Regions from separate parts of the Faecalibacterium sp. AF28-13AC genome, predicted to be linked through region 1. Evidence: riboswitches for the same ligand, from Rfam matches in the RefSeq annotation. Region 1 holds a riboswitch; the other holds the start of a gene.
What was found. A riboswitch is a leader RNA that binds a small molecule or an ion and turns the genes downstream of it on or off. The one in region 1 is predicted to bind FMN.

Region 1 (7,356 bases):
CTGGAAGCTGCCTCAGAGGAAGCAGAAACCGAAGCAACGGAAGAAGCCGCAGACTCTGCGGTAGAAGAAGCGGCAGTGGAAGAAGAGCCGCCGCAGGCAGTCATACCAACAGCCAGAACCAGAGCAGCAACGACAACAGCAACATTCTTGAGTTTCATATTCCAAAATCTCCTTACGATCCAAAAAATTCACAGCCGACCCCTCACAGGCGGGATCGTTCTGCAAAATGATATTCTAGTCCGTTTGTCAAAAAAATCAAGGGCTTTTCGGCAAAGATTGCATTCGCAAAGGAAAATCTGCACATTTGTTAGAAATATTGCCCAAAAGTCAAGGCTTTTTTAGCAGGCTGTCATTTTCACAAAATCTGCAAAACCAGGCAAAAGAAGGACGCACAAAAGCCGCTGCGCCAATGGTGCAGAATCATAGTTTGAATATCCGGTTTATGGGATGGCAAAAGTGTATAATGGGAAACAGAACAGAGAAGACCGTTCACCACATTCCTCTTTCCTGCATAGAACGGCGGGAAGGGGGAATGCGTTTTGAACGGGATCTTTTTTCTGTTGGCGACGGTCCTGTTGCTGCCAGCCTGCTGCACGACGGTGGGGGCGGCCGGTGTCTTTCTGATGCGGCCGACGCAGGAGCCGAAGACGCGGCGGATGCTCTGCGGCATGGCGGCGGGCATCATGCTGGCGGCCAGTGTGTGGAGCCTGCTGCTGCCGGCCATCCAGCGGGCGGAGGAAGGGCCGCTGCCTGCATGGCTCCCGCCCACGGCGGGGCTGGTCATCGGAGCAGTGGGCCTGCTGCGGCTGGAACAGGCGGCGGGGACGCTGCTGACAGGTGCCGGGGCCGGGCACTGCGGCCGGATGGTGCTGGCCGTGACCCTGCACAACCTGCCGGAAGGCATGGTGGTGGGTCTGGCGGCTGCGCTGGCGCTGTCCGGGGAGGTGGACGCCATGAGCGGCGCGCTGGCTCTGGCGCTGGGCATCGGGCTGCAGAACATTCCGGAGGGCGCAGCGGTCAGCCTGCCGCTGCTGCAAAACGGGGAGAGCCGGAAGCGGGCGTTCGGGGCAGGGCTGGCCTCCGGGCTGGTGGAGCCGCTGGGGGCGCTGCTGGCGCTGGCTCTGGCGGGCTGGGTGCAGGCCGCTCTGCCCTGGCTGATGAGCGCTGCCGCCGGGTGCATGGTCTGCGTGACGGCGCAGGAGATGATCCCCGAAGCCGTGGAGGCTGATGAGCCTGCCGGGGTCATCAGTGTGGTGCTGGGCTTTGCGCTGATGATGGCGCTGGATGTGGCATTGTGAGTGCGATGCACGAAAACTCCATCTTCCCGCAAACAAAAAACTCCCTCGTGAGAGGGAGCGGAAGGGTGCAGCTCAGGAGCCGGATTTTTCGATGTAGACGCTGGTGGAGGGGAAGGCGAAGTCCACGCCGTCGGCCTGCATGATGTCCATGATGTTCAGGTTCAGGTCGTTCTGCTCTTCGAGGAAGACGGCATAGGCGTTCGTCTGAAGATAGGCGGAAACCAGAATGTTGATGCTGGAATCGCCAAAGCTGGTCAGCCGGACGATGTTGCTGCCATTCTGGGTGTAGGGGCTTTCGTCCAGCATGGTCTTGAGGTCAGCCATCAGCTTTTCCAGCTGGGGGCGGGTGGTGTTGTAGGTGACGCCCAGCGTGAACCGATAGGGCCGCATGGTGCGCATCGCAGCGTTCTGCACCGTGGAAGAACAGATCTTGCTGTTGGTGACGATGCTGACCGTTTTGTCCATGGCGCGGATGCGGGTGGAGCGGAAGTTGATATCGATGACTTCGCCCTCGATCTCGCCCACGGTGATCCAGTCGCCCACCGAGAAGGGCTTGTCGAGCAGGATGACCAGACCGCCGAACAGGTTGCTGGCGCTCTCCTGTGCGGCCAGCGAAATGGTCAGACCGACAAGACCGGCACCGGCGACGATGCTGCCGATGGGAAAGCCGATGACCTGCGCGATGGTGGCAACGCCGAGCACGACCACCAGCACCTTGTAGGTCGTGTTCAGCAGGGCGAGCAGGGTCTTGTTGGAGCGGATCTCCAGGCTGCAGGAGGCTAGCAGCAGGTCAGCCACATCCGAGGCCTGATACAGACCCTCGCAGAACAGAAAGCTCATCACGACCTTGTAGGCCACGAGCAGGAATCTGGGCAGGCCGGTGATGGCCCACGGCAGGCTGGTCAGCGCAAGGTAGAGGCCGGTGAAGACGGCCATCCGTTCCAGCGGGCGCTCCAGACTGCGCAGCAGGATGGGGGTGGCGGCAAAATGCCAGCTGCGGGCCTGCAGGATGGGGAAGAGCTTCCTGCGCAGCAGCAGGGAGACCAGCGCCCCGGCGGCAAAGAGCAGCAGCGCACAGACACAGCGCGCCGCCAGGGCAAGCCAGCCTTCCAGATAGAGGGAACCAATCTCGAACGCGAGATCGCGGATGGAAAAGATCATGGCAAAAACTCCTCGGAAATAAAATATTACGCCCCAGTATACCATAAAGCGCGCGGAAAGGGCAACCGAAATTGGGGGTTGACAAGTGCAGCCCGGCGCGTTATACTCTGCCCAGAAAGTTCGTTTCAGGGCGGGGTGCGATTCCCCACTGGCGGTACAGCCCGCGACCACTCCCAAAGAGTGCTGACCCGGTGTGACTCCGGGGCCAACGGTATAGTCCGGATGCAAGAAACGGCAGACAAATCGAATTGTTTGCGCGCCCTGTTGCAGTGTTTGCTGCGGCAGGGCGCGTTTTTGGTTGTCTTCCCGGTTCCGGTACGGCGCGAAAAGGGCTTTCCAGTTCAATTGAGCGGGGCCATGCGCCCCACGGGAGGAAATTACCATGAAAAAAAACACGACCCACAACTTGACCGTAGCCGCCATGCTCAGCGCGGTGGCCTTCATCCTGATGTTCATCGAGTTCCCCATCCCGATGCTCATCCCGTCCTTCGTCAAGATGGACTTCTCCGATCTGCCTGCCCTGCTGGGTGCGTTTGCGCTGGGCCCGGTGTACGGCGCCGTCATCAGCTTCATGAAGAACCTGCTCCACATCGTCATCAAGGGCACCAGCACCGCGTGTGTCGGCGAGCTGTGCAACTTCATGCTTGGCGCGGTCTTCTCGGTCACGGCGGGCTGCATTTACAAGCACCGCAAGAGCCGCAAAACGGCCATCCTCGGTGCGCTGATCGGTGCAGCGGCCATGGCGGTGTTCAGTGTGCCGTCCAACTACTTCATCACCTATCCGGCCTATGTGCAGTTCTACCACATGCCGCTGGAAGCCATCCTCGGCATGTACCAGGCCATCCTGCCCTCGGCAGACAGCCTCATCAAGTGCCTCGTCATCTTCAACATGCCCTTCACGCTGGTCAAGGGCCTGCTGGATGCAGTGCTCTGCATGGTGATCTATAAGCCGCTGTCGCCCATCCTGCACGGCAGAAAGTAAAAAAAGGAAAAGACCCTCTCCGGCATTGCTTCGCAATGCCGGAGAGGGTCTTTTTTAAGCTAAGGCTCCTTTTTCCAGCCACTTGCCGCGGGCAAGGCGGAAGAGGAAGAGCAGGCCGCGGATGCAGAGCTCACAGCACATGGAACCCCACACGCCCGCCAGCCCGAACCGGGGCGCAAAGAAGGATGCCAGCGTCAGCCGGATGCCCCACATGCTGACGAGGTTCAGCACAAAGCAGGCAGTGCTGTCGCCCGCGCCCTGCATGGCACCGCTGGCCACAATGCTGGCCCCGAACATCGGTTCGGCAAAGGCTTCGATGCGCAGCACCCGCGCACCCAGCGCGATGACGGCGGCGTCGGCGGTGAAGATGCCCATCAGCGCCGGGGCAAACACCCACAGCCCCATGCCGGACAGCGCCATGATGCCGATGCCGATGCCGGTGCAGAGCCAGGCGAACCGCTTGGCCATGTCCTTCCGGTTGGCACCCACAGCCTGCCCGATGAGGGCGATGGCGGCGTCCTGGATGCCGTAACCGGCCATGTAGCACAGTCCCTCGGCACTGACGCCGAGGCTGTTGGCGGCGATGGCCACCGTGCCCAGCCCCGACACGATGCGCACCAGCACCACCTGCGCCGAGGAGAGGGCTGCGCGCTCTGCGGCCAGCGGGGCACCCACCCGCCAGAGGTTGAGCAGACAGGCGCGGGTGATCTTCCAGGAGCCGGGCTTCCGGATGCAGAGGGGGCCGTCCCGCAGCAGCAGGATGGTCAGCGCCAGCAGCCCGCCGATCACGTTGGAAAGAGCGGTGCCCAGCGCCGCACCCGGAACGCCCAGCCCGGCACCCCAGACGGTGACGCGGGTGCCGAAGAGGGGCAGCGTCCGGGTGGGGTTGATGAGGAAAAAGTTGAACACGACGTCCAGCCCGCAGACGAGAACGCTGATGAGGCCGGGCGTCAGGGCGTCGCCGGTAGCGCGGAGCATGGCGGCGTACATGCCCATGGCCATGGTGAAGGGGAGGGCGGCCGACCAGATGGCAAAGTAGGCGGAAGCGTTGGCCTGCAGCGAGAGGTCAGCGCCCAGCCAGCCGGGCAGAAAGCGGCTGATGCCGATGCCGAACCCTGCCGCCGCCAGACCCAGGATGAGGTTGAAGAGCATGGCCTGCCGCAGCACACCGCGTGCGTCGGCCTGGCGGTCGGCGCCGAGATACTGCGCGATCTGGATGGAAAAGGCAGTGTACAGCCCCACCAGGATGCCGTGGAGCAGCCAGGTGCTGGAACTGACGATGCCGATGGCGGCCGTGGCTTCGGCCCCGATGTGGCCCACCATGGCGGCGTCGATGTATTCCATGGCGGTGACGACCATCTGCTGCAAAATGGAAGGGACGCTCAGCGCCAGCACGACCTGCGCTGTTTCCCGCAAGGGGATGTCCTCCCCCCGGCGCATCCGGGAGGAGAGCTGTTCGAGTGAAAGTGTCATGGCTTCTCCTGTTCGCATAAAAAATGCCCCGCACAGGGGGACAGAGTATACCTATTATATAAGGAAGCATGAAAAATGTCAAACCGGCGTGTTTTGTGCGCAGGAGATTGATTTTTTCAGCCGGGCGTGATACACTTTCCTTACCTATGAGTGAAACAACAGGAGCGGCGCTGTGTGCGGCTCCGGGAAAGAGGAAAATCGTATGCTCCAACTGTTATCGGGCAGTCAGCGCACCGTGGACGCGCTGGGATTTTTGCTGGCTTTTGCGCTGACGGCGCTGATGGATTCGGTCTTCCGGGAGAAGCTCCCCCACGACCATGGCCGCGCATTTGCGGTGAACGGCGAGCTTTCCAAAGGCAAGGCCCGCGGCTCCGGCCTCATCTTCGTGCTCTGCATCGCGCTGGTCACGCTGGCGGTGGTTCCGCTGCGCACCGAGTATATCATCTATACCGTGCTGCTCATTGCCTCCATGCTCTCCGGCTATTTTGACGATGCCTCCGAGGTGGCCTGGAACGAATACAAAAAAGGCCTCATCGACCTCGTCATCGCCATTGTGGCGGGTGTGACCTACCTGAACTTCAACAGCACCACCGTGAACTTTTTGCAGTGGAGCTTTGCCATCCCGTATCCGCTCTACCTCGTGCTCATCGTCGTCCTCATCTGGGCCAGCATCAACGTCGTCAACTGCACCGACGGTGTGGACGGCCTGTCGGCCAGCCTGGCGGTGGTCAGCATCGGCACCTTCCTGCTGGCTTACGGCGAGGAACTGGGGGACTACAGCACCGCTGCCATCGTCTTCATCGGCGCACTGCTGGCCTACCTGTGGATGAATGCCAAGCCCTCCACCCTGCTGATGGGGGACGCGGGCAGCCGCGCCATGGGCTTCTTTCTCGCGGTGCTGGCGCTCAAGAGCGGCCACCCGTTCTCCTTCCTGCTGGCAGCGCTGGTCTTCATCGTGGACGGCAGCCTGGGCATCCTGAAGATCAGCTTCAAGCGGTTTTTACACATCAGCATCCTCAAACACACCCTGACCCCGCTGCATGACCATGTGCGCAAGCGGATGGGCTGGAGTGATGAGCAGGTGGTGGCCCGCTGGCTCATCCTGCAGGCGGTGGCTTCGGCCTGGCTTCTTCTGCTGACCCGGTAATCGACAAAAATAAAGGTCTGACTTTGTGTAACTTTACAAAACACGGAAATCTGCGCGGAAAAAGTTGTTGCAGTTTTCAGATTGAAAGCGAACGGAAAAAACGCTATACTTTAAGCATCGAAAGCAAAGGCGCTTGGTGAACACTCACCGAGCGCCTTTTTTCGTACCCTGCAAAGGCAAGGAGGCTTTTGAGGGAGATGAAGTAGGGAAAGGCGGAATCTTCTGTGATCAAACTGGAACATGTGGATAAACAGTCATCTCCCAGTTTCCTCCTGTTTGCAATTCTGAAAAACAGAACACGCCCGGTCAGGCTGAGACAACCGCCGGGCGTGTTCTGTTTCTTTTTATAGCAATCCCATTTGAAAAGCACATTGGATCGCGTTCGGAAGAGCATCCAGCGTTCGTGCCTTGAATTTACGCAGGAAAAGCACCTCTCCACTGCATGAAATCATTGAGATACCGCTGCTTTATCCTCTGGCCACGATCTTCTGAGCGCCGCATAGGAAATAAGAAAGTTTGCAAGCCAACCTGCCGGGACTGCAAGCCAAACAAAAGCAATGCCAAAACGCGGTGCACAAATCAAAGCAACAGACAAGCGGATTGCAAGGTTTACCATATTTGCAATAAGAAACGGCCGCATGATCCCAAGTCCGCGAAGAACGCCATCCGTTGCCATCTTGATGCCCATGAAGATGAAAAAGTAACCAAGCCATCTCATATAATCACCGGACACCTGATAGGCCAACGCGGTTCCGTCTTTTCCCAAGAACAACGAGGAAATCTGTGTGTGCAGTGTTTCAATGACCACGAAAGCAAGAACTGCAAAGCATAGATCCAACACCAGTGCAGCATGATAACCTTTTTTGATGCGCTCAATTTTCTTTGCGCCAAGATTCTGGGATACAAACGGCGAAACTGCATTGCCGATGGATACGAAGATCAGCGAAAAAACATTTTCTACCCGCATCGTTGCCGCATACCCGGCAAGTGCCTGTGTGCCGAAGGGATTTACCACTGCCTGCACGATCATCATACCGATAGACACTGTGGACTGCTGCAAAACCGATGGTACCGCAATGCGAAGCATGGAATACAGCTCCTGCCGGTCGAACCTGCGAAAGGAGCTCTTGTATTGCCGCATCCGAGACAGAAAGATCAAAAACGAAAACACGGCAGAAATTCCTTGTGCGATCAAGGTCGCAAGGGCTGCACCAAACACTCCCAGCCCAAGACCAGCCACCATCCAGAGATCCATAAAAATATTCAGGATCGATGAGAATATCAGCAGTCCCAAC
Region 2 (7,356 bases), on a different contig from region 1:
GGTAACTGAGGAATCAACGTTTAGCCGTTCTCCCTGCATGGATTTCCTGCCCCCTTCCGGCGGCGTTTTCCGGCTCGCTCTTGCGAGGTCATCACCGGGTATCCCATGCAGACGGTCATGCGGTTTTCAAGGTGCAACGGGCAAAACAGCAATAAAAAAGCCGTCACAAAACAGACCAGCCCTGCCTTCGCTTTTTCTGGAAGGTCATGCTAGTCAGTTATGTAACGGCTGCAAGCCAAGATGTTCAGCCCCGCAGGGGCTGAACGAATATGTAAAAACATGTTATATTCAATTTTTGGGATAGACTACCACAAAAATCGAGCCGTGTCAACAAAAAACTTTGAGGCTACGCCACTTTCGGCAGGGTGCAAGAAAAAACGAGGAAAACTTTGGCAAAAAGAGAGAGGGCTGGACGGTGCCAGCCCTCTTGACAAGGCAACAACAGCCCAAAAGTTTCATTCCCACCCTCAAACCATCTTCATCCCGGTTTCGTCCCGGTTTGCAGAATGCCCTTGCAATCCGAAAGAAGCCGTGCTATAATGCCGCTGTAATTAAATCATAAATCTTCAGGGCAGGGTGCAATTCCCTACCGGTGGTACAGCCCACGAGCCGTAAGGCATGATTCGGTGAAACTCCGAAGCCGACAGTACAGTCTGGATGAAAGAAGATATCAAGTGCAGAACCCGTACGGTCCTGCGCTTGTGGAGGCTGCTCTGGGATGCGTTTGCATTCTGGAGCTTTCTTTTTTGCACAAGGATCCCTTGTGTTTTTTCGGCTTGCCCTGAACGTTTTTGTTCAGGGCTTTTTCTTTTGGAGGCAACACGATGAACGACAAAGACTATATGCGTCTGGCTTTGCAGCTTGCAAAAAAGGGCTGCGGGTGGACATCGCCCAACCCGATGGTGGGTGCCGTGGTCGTAAAAGAGGGCAGGATCATCGGACAGGGCTGGCACCAGAAATACGGTCAGGCTCATGCGGAGCGCAATGCGCTGGCATCCTGCACCGAAGATCCGCAGGGAGCGACCCTGTATGTGACATTGGAGCCGTGCTGCCATTACGGAAAGCAGCCGCCCTGCGTGGATGCGATTCTGGACGCGGGCATTCACCGGGTGGTCGTGGGTTCCGCTGACCCGAATCCGCTGGTAGCCGGAAAAGGAATTGCAATCCTGCGCGCACACGGCATAGATGTGACCGAAAATGTTCTGCAAGAAGAATGCGATGCGCTGAACAAGGTATTCTTCCACTATATCACCACAAAACGCCCCTTCGTTTCCATGAAATACGCCATGACGATGGACGGAAAAATCGCCACATACACAGGCGCTTCCAAATGGATCACCGGGGAAATTGCCCGGAATCATGTTCAACGGCAGCGGCACCGATTCCGCGGCATTATGGTGGGAGTCGGAACCATTCTGGCAGATGACCCGCTGCTGACCTGTCGGATAGAGGGTGGCCGTGATCCTGTCCGGATCATCTGCGATACACATTTGCGGACACCGCTGCAATCACAGGTGGTCATGACCGCCAAACAGGTCCCCACCATTCTTGCGACCTGCTGCGGCGACCCAGAGAAGCAGGCGGCATATCAACAGGCCGGGTGCCGGATTCTTTTTCTGGAAGAGCAATGCGGTCATGTGAATCTTCTGCAACTGATGGAACAGCTGGGGCAGGAGCAGATCGACAGCATTCTGCTGGAAGGCGGCGGAACCTTGAACTGGTCTGCACTGGAAAGTGGCATCGTGCAGCAGGTACAGGCTTACATTGCCCCGAAGCTGTTCGGAGGAAGGGATGCCAGAACACCCATCGAGGGTGCGGGTATCCCGCTTCCGGATGCTGCATTCCGCCTGAAGAACAGCCGATTGGAACAGCTTGGCGAAGATTTCCTGATCGAAAGTGAGGTGGAGTACCCGTGTTTACCGGAATTGTGGAAGAAGTCGGAACAATAAAATCCATCAATCGGGGACAGCATTCCGCCGTACTGACGGTTCGTGCAAAAACGGTTCTGGAAGGAACCAGGATCGGCGACAGCATCGCCGTCAACGGCATCTGTCTGACCGTCAGGCAGCTCTTCCCGGATAGCTTTGCTGCGGATGTCATGCACGAGACATTGAACCGCTCTGCACTTGCACAGCTCACCGTTGGAAGTGCGGTCAATCTGGAACGTGCCATGCCGGCCAACGGACGTTTTGGCGGACACATCGTAGCAGGCCATGTGGATGGCGTCGGACGCATTGCCAACATCCGAAAGGACGATACCGCTGTCTGGTACACCATTCATGCGGATCCCGCGATCCTTCGCTATGTCGTCGAAAAGGGTTCCATCACGGTGGATGGCATAAGCCTGACCGTGGCTGCAGTGGAACCCACGGGCTTTGCCGTGTCCACGATACCGCACACTGTCCGTCAGACGAACCTGCACCAGCGGCACAAAGGAGATTTTGTCAATCTGGAAACCGACGTTGTCGGAAAATATATTGAGAAGCTGCTTCAACCGGAAGCACCGAAACAAAACACACTCACAAAAGAAATGCTGCTGCGCTGCGGCTTTTAAGGAGCGTTTACAATGAACTTCAATACCATTCCCGAAGCTTTGGAAGACCTGAGACAAGGAAAAATCATTCTGGTAACGGATGACCCCGACCGTGAAAACGAGGGGGACTTCATCTGTGCTGCCGAATTTGCCACCACCGAAAACGTCAACTTTATGGCGACCCACGGCAAAGGTCTGATCTGTATGCCGATGTCCGAGGCTTTCGTCCAGAAGCTGCAATTTCCACAGATGGTGCAGCATAACACCGACAACCATGAAACGGCATTTACGGTGTCCATCGACCACGTTTCTACTTCTACGGGCATTTCTGCCGCAGAGCGTTCCATTACGGCGATGGCTTGTGTGGACGATCACGCAAAAGCAGAAGATTTCCGCAGACCGGGCCATATGTTCCCCCTTCTGGCAAAAAAGAACGGTGTGTTGGAGCGCAACGGTCACACGGAAGCAACCGTTGACCTGTGCCGTCTGGCAGGGCTGAAAGAATGCGGCCTGTGCTGCGAGATCATGCGGGAGGATGGCACGATGATGCGCACCGCTGAACTGGCAAAGCTGGCAGAGCGTTTCCAGATCAAATTCATCACCATCCGTGATTTACAGGAGTACCGCAAGTGTCACGATAAACTGGTCGATCAGGTGACAGCGGTGAACCTGCCTACCAAGTATGGCACCTTCAAAGCATACGGTTTTGTGAGCCGCCTGAACGGAGAACATCACATTGCACTGGTAAAGGGCGACATTGGCGATGGAAAGGATGTTCTGTGCCGCGTCCACTCCGAATGCCTGACAGGCGATACGTTCGGCTCCTTGCGCTGCGATTGCGGCCAGCAGCTGGCCGCCGCCATGACACAGATCGAAAAAGAAGGCCGGGGCATCCTGCTTTATATGCGGCAGGAAGGCCGGGGCATCGGTCTGATCAACAAGCTGCGTGCCTATGAGCTTCAGGAGCAGGGCATGGATACGCTGGAAGCCAATCTTGCCTTGGGGTTCCATGGAGATGAACGGGAGTATTATCTCGGCGCGCAGATCCTCCGGGAACTTGGCGTAAAAAGCCTGCGCCTGCTTACCAATAACCCGGACAAGGTATATCAGCTCTCCGAGTTTGGGCTGGAGATCTCCGAGCGCGTACCCATTCAGATGACGGCGACCCCGTATGACCTGTTTTACCTGAAAACGAAGCAGGCACGGATGGGACATATTCTGGAATATTAACAACGAAAGAGGTATTTAAGAATGAAAACGTTTGAAGGCAAGCTGGTTTCTCAGAATATCAAGATCGGTATCGTAGCAGCCCGTTTTAACGAGTTTATCACGTCCAAACTTCTGAGCGGAGCAATGGACGGTCTGCTCCGGCACGATGTGCAGGACGCTGATGTTCATGTTGCATGGGTTCCGGGTGCTTTTGAGATTCCGCTGGTCGCCTCCAAAATGGCAAAAAGCGGAAAGTACGATGCTGTGATCTGTCTTGGTGCCGTGATTCGCGGCTCTACCAGCCATTACGACTATGTGTGCAATGAGGTTTCCAAAGGCATTGCCACGGTTTCACTGGAAAGCGGAGTTCCCGTGCTCTTTGGTGTTCTAACCACCGAAAACATCGAACAGGCCATCGAGCGGGCAGGCACCAAAGCAGGTAATAAAGGCTATGACTGCGCGGTCAGTGCCATCGAGATGGTAAACCTGCTCCGGGAAATGGATACCGCCGCAGAGTAAAATACACGCAGGAGTTTGCCATGATTGTTATAAAAACCCGACAGCCTGACCCGGAATTGGAGCAGAAGATCCGGATGCTTCTGGAACGAGAGCACATCGAGGCAGAGCAAATATCCATTGATTCATGGGAGAAGTTGGTTCTTCCGGGGCTTACACTGGATGGAATGACCCACGAAGTGTCATGCAACGGCAGAAAAATCTCCCTTACACGACTGGAGTTCGATTTGCTGCTGATGCTTGCTTCCCACGAAGGACAAATCTTCTCAAAAGAAGAGCTTTTTCGTGCTGTGTGGGGACAAAACTGTGACGACACCTTAAAGGTCGTGGCAAATACCGTTTCCAATCTGCGAAAGAAGCTGGCCGACTGCGGCAGCTTTATCCGCACCACCCACGGCGGCTATACCTTTAGGAGCAAAAAGGAGAACGACCCGGAATGACCAGAATCTTATTTGTTTGTCTGGGAAATATCTGCCGAAGCCCGATGGCCGAATATATCATGAAAGACCTTGTGTCCAAGGCAGGGCTTTCCGAGCGATTTGAAATCGCATCAGCCGCCACCAGTGCATGGGAGATCGGAAATCCGGTCTATCCTCCTGCGCAGCAGAAGCTGGCAGAACATGGCATCGACTGCAACGGCAAGACCGCTCGGCAGATGACCCGGCTGGATTATGCACGGTGTGATCATCTGATTGGCATGGATGAAAGCAATCTGTGCGACATCCTGCGGCTTGTCGGCGATGACCCACAGCATAAAGTCTCTCTGCTGATGGCGCATACAGGTCAGCCCCGTGAGGTAGCAGACCCATGGTTCACGGGAGATTTTGAAGCCACATGGCAGGATGTGCTGGAAGGGTGTACGGCATTGCTTGAAGAACTGCGCTAAGTTCCTTTCATTTCTCCTGCATTAAACCACAGCCCCGCTTTGGCTTCTCCTTCGCCAAGGCGGGGCTGTGGTTGTTATGTCATTGATCTTCCAGTCTGCCGTGGTCGCAGCCGAGTGACAGGAAACGTTTGATCTCCCCATCCAGCACCATCTGTGCATACTCCAAGGGCTTATGGTACAGCAGCCAGTCCAGTTCTGCCCGCTGTGCCGGGGTGTTGCCGTATTTGTCCTCAATGGCGGTGCAGTCGATGGCAACGGCAGAGCCGTCCGCAAATCGGGCTTCCACTCGGTTTGTGTTTATGTTGAAGCAGCAGGAATGCAGTTTGTTCATAGTGAACCTCTTTCTATATAAGGTAGTGTCTGTTCGATTGTCCAAATCCCTGCCATGAATCATGGTTGTTGATGTACATTTGATGCTCGGTCTGAACAGGCTAGATTGCAGCGGCCATTTTCCCGGCTTTGTATAAAAACCCAATGCCTGTTTTAAGGGGTTGATTTTGGCTCTGCACATTTTTGCACACCGGAACGGCTGGATAACGGATGCAAGATGGGATAACAGGTGCAAAGAATGCAGCAGATGCAAAATGCTGATTTACGATAAAACGATAAAAATGATGAATTTGTGTAATTCTGGAAATTGATGATTGTTGCACGTCGGTTTCTCTTAATCAGTGGACCCAGGGTTCGAGTCCCTGGAGGTGCACCACAACAACAAAATCTGAACTTTTTTCCGATAGGAGAAGGGTTCGGATTTTTTGTATTCATTGGAAAACAGAACGAATCCCTTGCTTCCATCGAAAAACGTCCTAGACCTTATCATAAGAAAGCACGACAGACCACTGTAAGAGTGCCGTAAGGCAGAAAGGACACAAACATGAAGTACGATGAAAGAGCTTGCCATTTCAACATGGACACCGGCTGTGTGGAGCTGCTGCTCCGGGATGGGAGAAAAATCTCTATCGACTGTACCGGGGTCGAGGATGCGTTGGATGTTACCATGGCGCAGCGGTCAGAGCTGGACTACCTCATCTATAATGACCCTCTGGCGTATGCAGACTTGATTCTGAACAGCGAACCGGAGGAATATCTGAAGAACGTGGCTGGGAACCACGGATTAGAGGACTAAACGCAAAAACAGGGTGCGCCCCGAAGGACGCACCCTGCAAAAATCCACACACGATAAGTAAGGCAGGGAGTTCCCCAACGGGAACTTCCTGTTTTTCTTTGGTTGCAATATGAGCCTATTCCGCCTGCCATGCGGCAAACTCCCGTTGTCCTTCCTCACTGTTCCAGCAGGCAAGAATCGCCGGGTAGAATGCCCGTGCCAGACGTTCGATGGCTTCATCGGGGTAAGGGGAAATGTTTGTGGACTTTTTCTTTTTGTTCAAACGCACACTCCTTTGACGATCCGCAGACAGTTTAGCATGATTGTACCTGATGCATCATTCCTGTACGAATCTCGTAAGTTTATCTGCTACGGCATCATGGGAGGCACTGTGAATAATAACGAGAATCAACTTTTTTCCTAGAGTTTTAACAAGCAATTGATCAGGCTATGTTCAGGTTTTCGTCAAGATTGCTTTCGGGTTCATCCAGCAAGATGCAAGTAAAGTCACCCAAAAGAGTACGTGCTGTCAGGCAGCAGGGATCTATGCGAGAGGTCTGACAGAAGTGGATGATGATACCGTTGGCATTCCAACACTTATGCTTTGTTACGCCGTACCCTTGGGCAACAAGAATGTGAAAACCATAATGGGGGAAAGAATATTCACAGCCGCATGGATTGCCCAGCCATACAAAATACTTCCCTGTGCCTTTTGCAATGAAAGCCATCCCAAGGCATAGCCTATTCCACCCGTTAGCAGCACTATGACACACAGCGCAGGGATATTCTTGTCTGGCAGCGCAGTAATGTGTACCATACCAAAAATGAGTGCCTGAACGGCATTCCCTGTTTTCTCTCCAAATTTATGGCACAGGCGTTTACAAAGAAACCCCCGGAACAGGATTTCCTCCGACAGCGAAGTCTGCACGATCGCCCATATCAGTATAACTGCAGATGTTTCTATACTCCAACCGGTCTGCCGAAACGCATCCACTGTAAAACCCTGATAATTCAGATTTCCAGATCGATAGAGCCACATATATGGTAAAAATAATGCCGCTAAAAATCCCGCAAGAATACAAAACATAGCATTCAAAGGCGGGGCAG

Region 2: linked by a shared signal. The riboswitch ahead of ribD (bifunctional diaminohydroxyphosphoribosylaminopyrimidine deaminase/5-amino-6-(5-phosphoribosylamino)uracil reductase RibD) and the one ahead of DWY95_RS05180 (ECF transporter S component) in region 1 are both predicted to bind FMN.

The regions. Positions count from the first base shown of each region.
Region 1 covers NZ_QUFG01000003.1:143,079-150,434, reverse strand. Annotated here, with positions in the region: gene DWY95_RS05195 (hypothetical protein) at 1-158, opposite strand, end outside; gene DWY95_RS05190 (ZIP family metal transporter) at 669-1,298, shown strand; gene DWY95_RS05185 (mechanosensitive ion channel family protein) at 1,371-2,459, opposite strand; FMN riboswitch at 2,577-2,697, shown strand; gene DWY95_RS05180 (ECF transporter S component) at 2,842-3,441, shown strand; gene DWY95_RS05175 (MATE family efflux transporter) at 3,496-4,914, opposite strand; gene DWY95_RS05170 (phospho-N-acetylmuramoyl-pentapeptide-transferase) at 5,117-6,061, shown strand; gene DWY95_RS05165 (MATE family efflux transporter) at 6,510-7,356, opposite strand, start outside.
Region 2 covers NZ_QUFG01000012.1:45,780-53,135, forward strand. Annotated here, with positions in the region: FMN riboswitch at 559-673, shown strand; gene ribD (bifunctional diaminohydroxyphosphoribosylaminopyrimidine deaminase/5-amino-6-(5-phosphoribosylamino)uracil reductase RibD) at 825-1,949, shown strand; gene DWY95_RS14410 (riboflavin synthase) at 1,913-2,554, shown strand; gene DWY95_RS14415 (bifunctional 3,4-dihydroxy-2-butanone-4-phosphate synthase/GTP cyclohydrolase II) at 2,567-3,763, shown strand; gene ribE (6,7-dimethyl-8-ribityllumazine synthase) at 3,785-4,261, shown strand; gene DWY95_RS14425 (response regulator transcription factor) at 4,282-4,698, shown strand; gene DWY95_RS14430 (low molecular weight protein-tyrosine-phosphatase) at 4,695-5,144, shown strand; gene DWY95_RS14435 (DUF6061 family protein) at 5,224-5,475, opposite strand; gene DWY95_RS17130 (hypothetical protein) at 5,576-5,797, opposite strand; gene DWY95_RS14445 (DUF6061 family protein) at 6,019-6,270, shown strand; gene DWY95_RS17245 (hypothetical protein) at 6,386-6,532, opposite strand; gene DWY95_RS14450 (CPBP family intramembrane glutamic endopeptidase) at 6,857-7,356, opposite strand, start outside.